DNA from 2 places in the Pseudomonas sp. NPDC087358 genome. Region 1 is predicted to be linked to the other one. Evidence: predicted binding sites of a transcription regulator. Region 1 holds the regulator's gene; the other holds the start of a gene.
The links. The regulator sigma-54, encoded in region 1, starts transcription at its own class of promoters, with help from an activator protein. The targets are predictions, from matches to a motif close to ANTGGCATNNANNTTGCTNT.
Positions count from the first base shown of each region.

Region 2: the regulator sigma-54 is predicted to act here: its motif matches at 1,493-1,512, upstream of glnA (glutamate--ammonia ligase).

Region 1 is NZ_JBJDOA010000002.1:236,125-239,542, reverse strand. Features, by position in the region: gene lptB (LPS export ABC transporter ATP-binding protein) at 1-443, shown strand, start outside; gene ACI2KS_RS04695 (RNA polymerase factor sigma-54) at 633-2,126, shown strand; gene hpf (ribosome hibernation-promoting factor, HPF/YfiA family) at 2,204-2,512, shown strand; gene ptsN (PTS IIA-like nitrogen regulatory protein PtsN) at 2,524-2,988, shown strand; gene rapZ (RNase adapter RapZ) at 2,991-3,418, shown strand, end outside.
Region 2 is NZ_JBJDOA010000017.1:130,178-133,595, forward strand. Features, by position in the region: gene glnA (glutamate--ammonia ligase) at 1-1,393, opposite strand, end outside; gene thiI (tRNA uracil 4-sulfurtransferase ThiI) at 1,727-3,181, shown strand; partial or broken gene ACI2KS_RS27315 (GTP-binding protein) at 3,321-3,418, shown strand, end outside.

The sequences.
Region 1 (3,418 bases):
TATCGGACAACATCATGGCCATCCTCGAGACCCGCAAGGAGCTCGACCGGGCCGGACGTCGCAAGGAACTGGAAAGCCTGCTTCAGGAGTTCCACATCACGCACATCCGCGACAACCTGGGCATGAGCCTTTCGGGTGGTGAGCGACGTCGCGTCGAAATCGCCCGCGCCTTGGCAACATCGCCCAAATTCATTCTGCTGGATGAACCGTTCGCGGGCGTCGACCCCATCTCCGTGGGCGACATCAAACAGATCATCTACCATCTCAAGGCCAAGGGCATCGGCGTCCTGATCACCGACCATAACGTCCGTGAGACGCTCGACATCTGCGAAACAGCCTATATCGTCAACGATGGCCAGCTGATCGCCGAAGGCGATGCCGAAACCATCCTGGCCAATCAACTGGTCAAGGAAGTGTATCTCGGCCACGAGTTCCGCCTGTAATCGGGCGATGACGCGGGGGTTGGCGGGCGAGCGCTGCATGAGCCTGATCGCCAACCTCGTAATAATTGTCATCACACCCTAGGCAAACACTCCGGTTTCAGGCATATAATTTGCTTAAGTTGGCGCCTCGGCGCCCTAGTAGTGGATGGCGCGCATATGCGCCGGCGAATAAGGTGTTAAGCCCCTGCCATGAAACCTTCGCTAGTCTTGAGAATGGGCCAGCAGCTGACGATGACACCGCAGCTGCAACAGGCCATCCGCTTGCTCCAATTGTCGACGCTGGATCTCCAACAGGAAATCCAGGAGGCGCTGGAGTCCAATCCTATGCTCGAACGCCAGGAAGAGGGCGACGATTTCGATAACGCCGACCCCATGGCCGACAACATCGAGCAAAAGCCCAACCCTGACGTTCAGGAACCGACCTACCAGGAATCCGCCCCAACCGTCGACAATCTGGAAGACGGCGAATGGAGCGAGCGCATTCCCAACGAGCTGCCCGTGGACACCGCATGGGAAGACGTCTACCAGACCAGCGCCAGCAGCCTTCCGAGCAACGACGACGATGAGTGGGACTTCACCACCCGGACATCGGTCGGCGAGAGCCTGCAAAGCCACCTGCTGTGGCAGCTGAACCTGGCGCCGATGTCCGACACCGATCGCCTGATCGCCGTGACGCTGATCGACTGCATCAATAATCAGGGTTACCTGGACGAATCGCTGGACGAACTGCTGGACGCCTTCGACCCGGAACTGGACATCGAGCTGGATGAAATCGAAGCGGTACTGCATCGGATTCAGCAATTCGAACCGGCGGGCATCGGTGCGCGCAACCTCAGCGAATGCCTGCTCCTGCAATTGCGCCAGCTTCCGGCCAAGACCAAATGGCTGGCCGAGGCTCAACGACTGGTTGCCGACTACATCGACCTGCTGGGTAGCCGTGATTACGCGCAACTGATGCGCCGCATGAAGCTCAAGGAAGATGACCTGCGCCAGGTCATCGAGCTGGTCCAGAGCCTCAACCCGCGCCCCGGTTCGCAAATCGAGTCGACCGAAGCCGAATACGTCGTGCCTGACGTGATCGTGCGCAAGCATAACGAGCGCTGGCTGGTGGAACTCAATCAGGAATCCGTGCCGCGCCTGCGGGTCAACCCGCAATACGCAGGCTTCGTGCGACGCGCCGATACCAGTGCCGACAACACCTTCATGCGCAATCAGTTGCAGGAGGCTCGCTGGTTCATCAAGAGCCTGCAAAGCCGCAACGAAACCCTGATGAAGGTCGCGACCCAGATCGTCGAGCATCAACGCGGGTTCCTCGAATACGGCGATGAGGCCATGAAGCCGCTGGTACTGCACGACATCGCAGAGGCGGTGGGCATGCACGAATCGACGATCTCCCGCGTGACCACGCAAAAATTCATGCATACCCCGCGTGGCATCTACGAACTGAAATACTTCTTTTCCAGCCACGTCAGCACCTCTGAAGGCGGTGAATGCTCGTCCACGGCCATCCGCGCGATCATCAAAAAACTGGTTGCCGCTGAAAATCAGAAAAAGCCGTTGAGTGACAGCAAGATCGCTGGTTTACTGGAGGCACAAGGCATTCAAGTGGCCCGTCGCACGGTCGCCAAGTACCGCGAATCCCTGGGAATCGCGCCGTCGAGCGAACGCAAGCGTTTGATGTAAGGGTCACGAGCCACAGCGTTCCAGTGGCAGGCAACCAAGCCTGCCTCTTAATGCACTGGCAATGAAGGAGAAGCTGTATGCAAGTCAACATCAGTGGACACCAGCTGGAAGTGACCGACCCTCTGCGCAACTACATCACCGAGAAGCTCGATCGCCTGGAGCGGCACTTCGACAAGATTACCAATGTGCAGGTGACCATGGAGGTCGAGAAGCTCAAACAGAAAATCGAAGCCACCCTGCATGTTCCGGGGGCCGAAGTGGTCGCCAACGCCGAACATGATGACATGTATGCAGCCATCGACTTGCTCACCGACAAGCTCGACCGCCAACTCAAAAAACATAAGGAAAAACAGCAGAGCCTGCTGCAAGGTGCCACTGCTCGTTGACACTTCCATCCATGATCCGACTTGAAAACATCCTGACCCCTGGCCGTTCCCCCGTGAACGTGCCAGGCGGCAGTAAGAAAGCCGTACTCGAAGAAATTGCCAAGTTGATTGGGCGAGAAGTCCCCGAGTTCGACCGTCAAACCGTCTATGAGAGCCTTGTCGCCCGCGAAAAGCTGGGTTCGACCGGCTTTGGCAACGGCATTGCCATTCCCCACTGCAGACTCAAGGGTTGCACCTCACCCGTCAGCGCCGTACTGCACCTTGAAAAACCCGTCGATTTCGACGCCATCGACGGCGCCCCTGTGGATCTGCTGTTCGTATTGCTCGTCCCCGAAGCAGCAACCGATGCGCACCTGGAGTTGCTGCGCCAGATCGCAAGCATGCTCGATCGGGCCGACGTTCGCGCCCAGTTGCGTGACGCCAAAAGCAGCGATGCGCTTTACAACGTCGTACTTGCTGCCCAGAACGGTCACTGATCATGCGCATGATCATCGTCAGCGGTCGCTCCGGCTCCGGCAAGAGTACAGCGCTCGATGTTCTCGAAGACAGCGGCTTCTATTGCGTAGATAACCTGCCGGCGGGCCTGCTCCCGGAGCTCGCCGAACGTGCGCTGATTCATACCGAACTTGCCGAGCCGTTGCTGGCGGTGTCCATAGACGCACGCAATCTGCCAAGCCACCTGACGCGTTTCCCGCGGATGCTTGAAGAGGTTCGCGATCGGCACATTCAGTGCGACGTACTGTTCCTGGATGCCGATGAGTCCACGTTGCTCAAGCGTTTCTCCGAAACTCGCCGCCGCCACCCACTGAGCAACGCCACTCGCTCGCTGGCCGAGGCGATACGCGATGAGAAAACCTTGCTCGGACCGATCATCGATCTTGCCGACCTGACCATCGATACGACGCA
Region 2 (3,418 bases), on a different contig from region 1:
ACAGCTCGTATTCCAGTGGGTGTACGAACGTACGAACGCGGATTTCTTCTTCCGATTTCAGTGCGATGTAAGCATCGATGAAGTCGTCGCTGAAAACGCCGCCTTTGGTCAGGAACGCACGACCTTTGTCCAGTTCTTCCAGGGCTTCTTTCAGGCTGCCGCAAACTTGTGGGATCTCTGCAGCCTCTTCAGGTGGCAGGTCGTACAGGTTTTTGTCAGCAGCGTCGCCAGGGTGGATCTTGTTCTGGATGCCGTCCAGGCCAGCCATCAACAGTGCAGCGAACGCCAGGTACGGGTTGGCTGCTGGATCCGGGAAACGTGCTTCGATACGACGGCCACGTGGGCTGGAGACGTAAGGAATACGGATCGATGCCGAACGGTTACGAGCCGAGTAGGCCAGCATTACTGGAGCTTCGAAACCTGGAACCAGACGCTTGTAGGAGTTGGTAGCCGGGTTGGTGAAGCCGTTCAGTGCCTTACCGTGCTTGATGATGCCGCCGATGAAGTACAGAGCGGTGTCGGACAGGCCGGCATAGCCTTCGCCTGCGAAGGTGTTCTTGCCATCTTTGGCGATGGACATGTGAACGTGCATACCCGAGCCGTTATCGCCGTACAGCGGCTTTGGCATGAAGGTAGCGGTGCGGCCATAAGCGTCGGCAACGTTGTGCACGACGTATTTCAGGGTCTGAACTTCGTCAGCCTTTTTAACCAGCGTGTTGAATCGCACGCCGATTTCGTTCTGGCCAGCGGTTGCCACTTCGTGGTGGTGAACTTCGACGACCTGGCCCATTTCTTCCAGCGCGTTGCACATTGCGGTGCGGATTTCGTGGTCGTGGTCGAACGGAGGAACCGGGAAGTAGCCGCCTTTGATACCAGGACGGTGGCCTTTGTTGCCGCCTTCGATGTCAGCGTCGGACATCCACGAACCTTGTTCGGAGTAGATCTTGAACATGGAACCGGAGATGTCGGACTTGAACTTCACTTCGTCAAAGATGAAGAATTCTGGCTCTGGACCTGCGAATACGGTGTCACCGATACCGGTGGACTTCAGGTATTCCTCAGCGCGGTGAGCGATGGCGCGTGGGTCGCGGTCGTAACCTTGCATGGTCGAAGGTTCGATGATGTCGCAAACCAGGATCAGGGTCGGCTCTTCGGTGAACGGATCCAGAACGGCGGTCTCGTCGTCCGGCAGCAGGATCATGTCGGAGGCTTCGATGCCCTTCCAGCCAGAGATGGAGGAGCCGTCGAACATTTTGCCGACTTCGAAGAAATCGTCTTCCAGCGCATCGCGGGCTGGCATGGTCACGTGGTGCTGAGTACCTTTGGTGTCCGTGAAGCGCAGATCAATCCATTTAACGTCATGATCTTTGATGAGTTGAACCGACTTCGACATGTTGTCCTCCGGGGTGGATTAGGGCCAGGTAGTTGTGGGGCCCTTTAAATATGGGTGATGCCGGGCGCGATAGTCGGCCAAGGCAACCTGCCTCACAAGGGAGCAATTTGCATGCCAGTGCCCCGTGTTGGGTTTTCCGCGAAAAACACCGCCTTTTCGGGCGTTAAACGTCGCATTCTTGAAAACGAGCGCACCTAATTGGTGCTTGCAGATTGTATACAGTCCCTTTTTGGTGCGCTGATGATCGGCTATACGATAACTGGTTAAACCTTGAGCAATTTCCGCTATAATCCGCGCCCCCCTTTTTCGACCGGCACCTAGCGCGCTGTTTTCATGAAACTAATCGTTAAAGTTTTCCCAGAGATCACCATCAAAAGCCGGCCAGTGCGCAAGCGCTTCATCAAACAGCTGGCCAAAAACATCCGTACCGTGCTCCGCGATCTGGACCCGGCGCTGGTGGTCGATGGCGTGTGGGACAACCTCGAGGTCGAAACGAAGGTCGAGGATTCGAAAATCCTGCACGAGATGACCGAGCGCCTGAGCTGCATGCCGGGCATCGCACATTTCCTGCAGGTCGATCAGTACCCGCTGGGGGATATGGACGACATCTACGAGAAGTGCAAACAGCACTTCGGCGATGCTCTGTCCGGCAAGTTTTTTTCGGTGCGCTGCAAACGCGCCGGGCACCACGACTTCAGCTCCATGGATGTCGAGAAGTACGTTGGCAGCAGGTTGCGCCGTGAGTGCAACGCCGCCGGTATCTCGCTCAAGGCCCCTGAAGTCGAAGTGCGGATCGAGATCCGCGATCAGCGCCTGTTCGTGATTCACAGCCAGCACAACAGCATCGGCGGCTATCCGCTGGGCTCGCTGGAGCAGACCCTGGTGTTGATGTCCGGCGGTTTCGACTCCACGGTTGCCGCTTATCAGATCATGCGGCGCGGCCTGATGAGCCATTTCTGCTTCTTCAATCTGGGCGGCAGGGCCCACGAGCTGGGCGTGATGGAAGTCGCGCACTTCATCTGGAAGAAGTACGGCAGCTCCCAGCGGGTGCTGTTCGTCAGCGTGCCGTTCGAGGAAGTTCTGGGAGAAATTCTCGGAAAAGTCGATAACAGTCATATGGGCGTAGTATTGAAGCGTATGATGTTGCGCGCTGCGACCAACATTGCCGACAGGCTGGAAATCGACGCGCTGGTCACCGGCGAAGCGATTTCCCAGGTGTCCAGCCAGACACTGCCCAATCTGTCGGTCATCGATTGCGTGACTGAAAAGCTGGTCTTGCGACCGCTGATCGCCAGTCACAAGCAGGACATCATCGACCTGGCCGATCAGATCGGCACCGGCGATTTTGCCCGGCACATGCCTGAATACTGCGGCGTGATCTCGGTCAACCCAAAGACCGCGGCCAAGCGCAACCGCGTCGAGCATGAAGAAAAAGAGTTCGACATGGCGGTGCTCGAGCGTGCGCTCGAAAACGCCCGTCTGGTGCCTATCGATCGCGTGATCGAGGAATTGGGCCAGGACGTTCAGGTCGAAGAAGTCAGTCAGGCGCTGGCCGGGCAAGTGGTCATCGACATCCGTCATCCGGATGAAGCAGAAGACCGCCCGCTGGAACTGTCTGGCGTCGAAGTACAAACGCTGCCGTTCTTTGCATTGAACAGCCGTTTCAAGGAACTGGATCACACGCGCCAGTACCTGCTTTATTGCGACAAAGGCGTCATGAGTCGCCTGCATGCTCACCATTTGCTCAGTGAGGGGCATGCCAATGTGCGCGTTTATCGACCGAGCTAAGTGCCCGGGGCTGTTTGCCTGTGGCTTGCGTCACCGGCCCCCCGACACCAGTCGTCAGCCGTTACGGCTTTAGCCGACTCTACCGTTCATAGCTGCCTACACTAGTCAGCTGACCGAATCCTCTGATCGAGATACACAAGTGATCGAAAATCTACGTAACATCGCCATCATTGCTCACGTTGACCATGGTAAAACCACCCTCGTCGACAAGCTTCTGCGCCAGTCCGGCACCCTTGA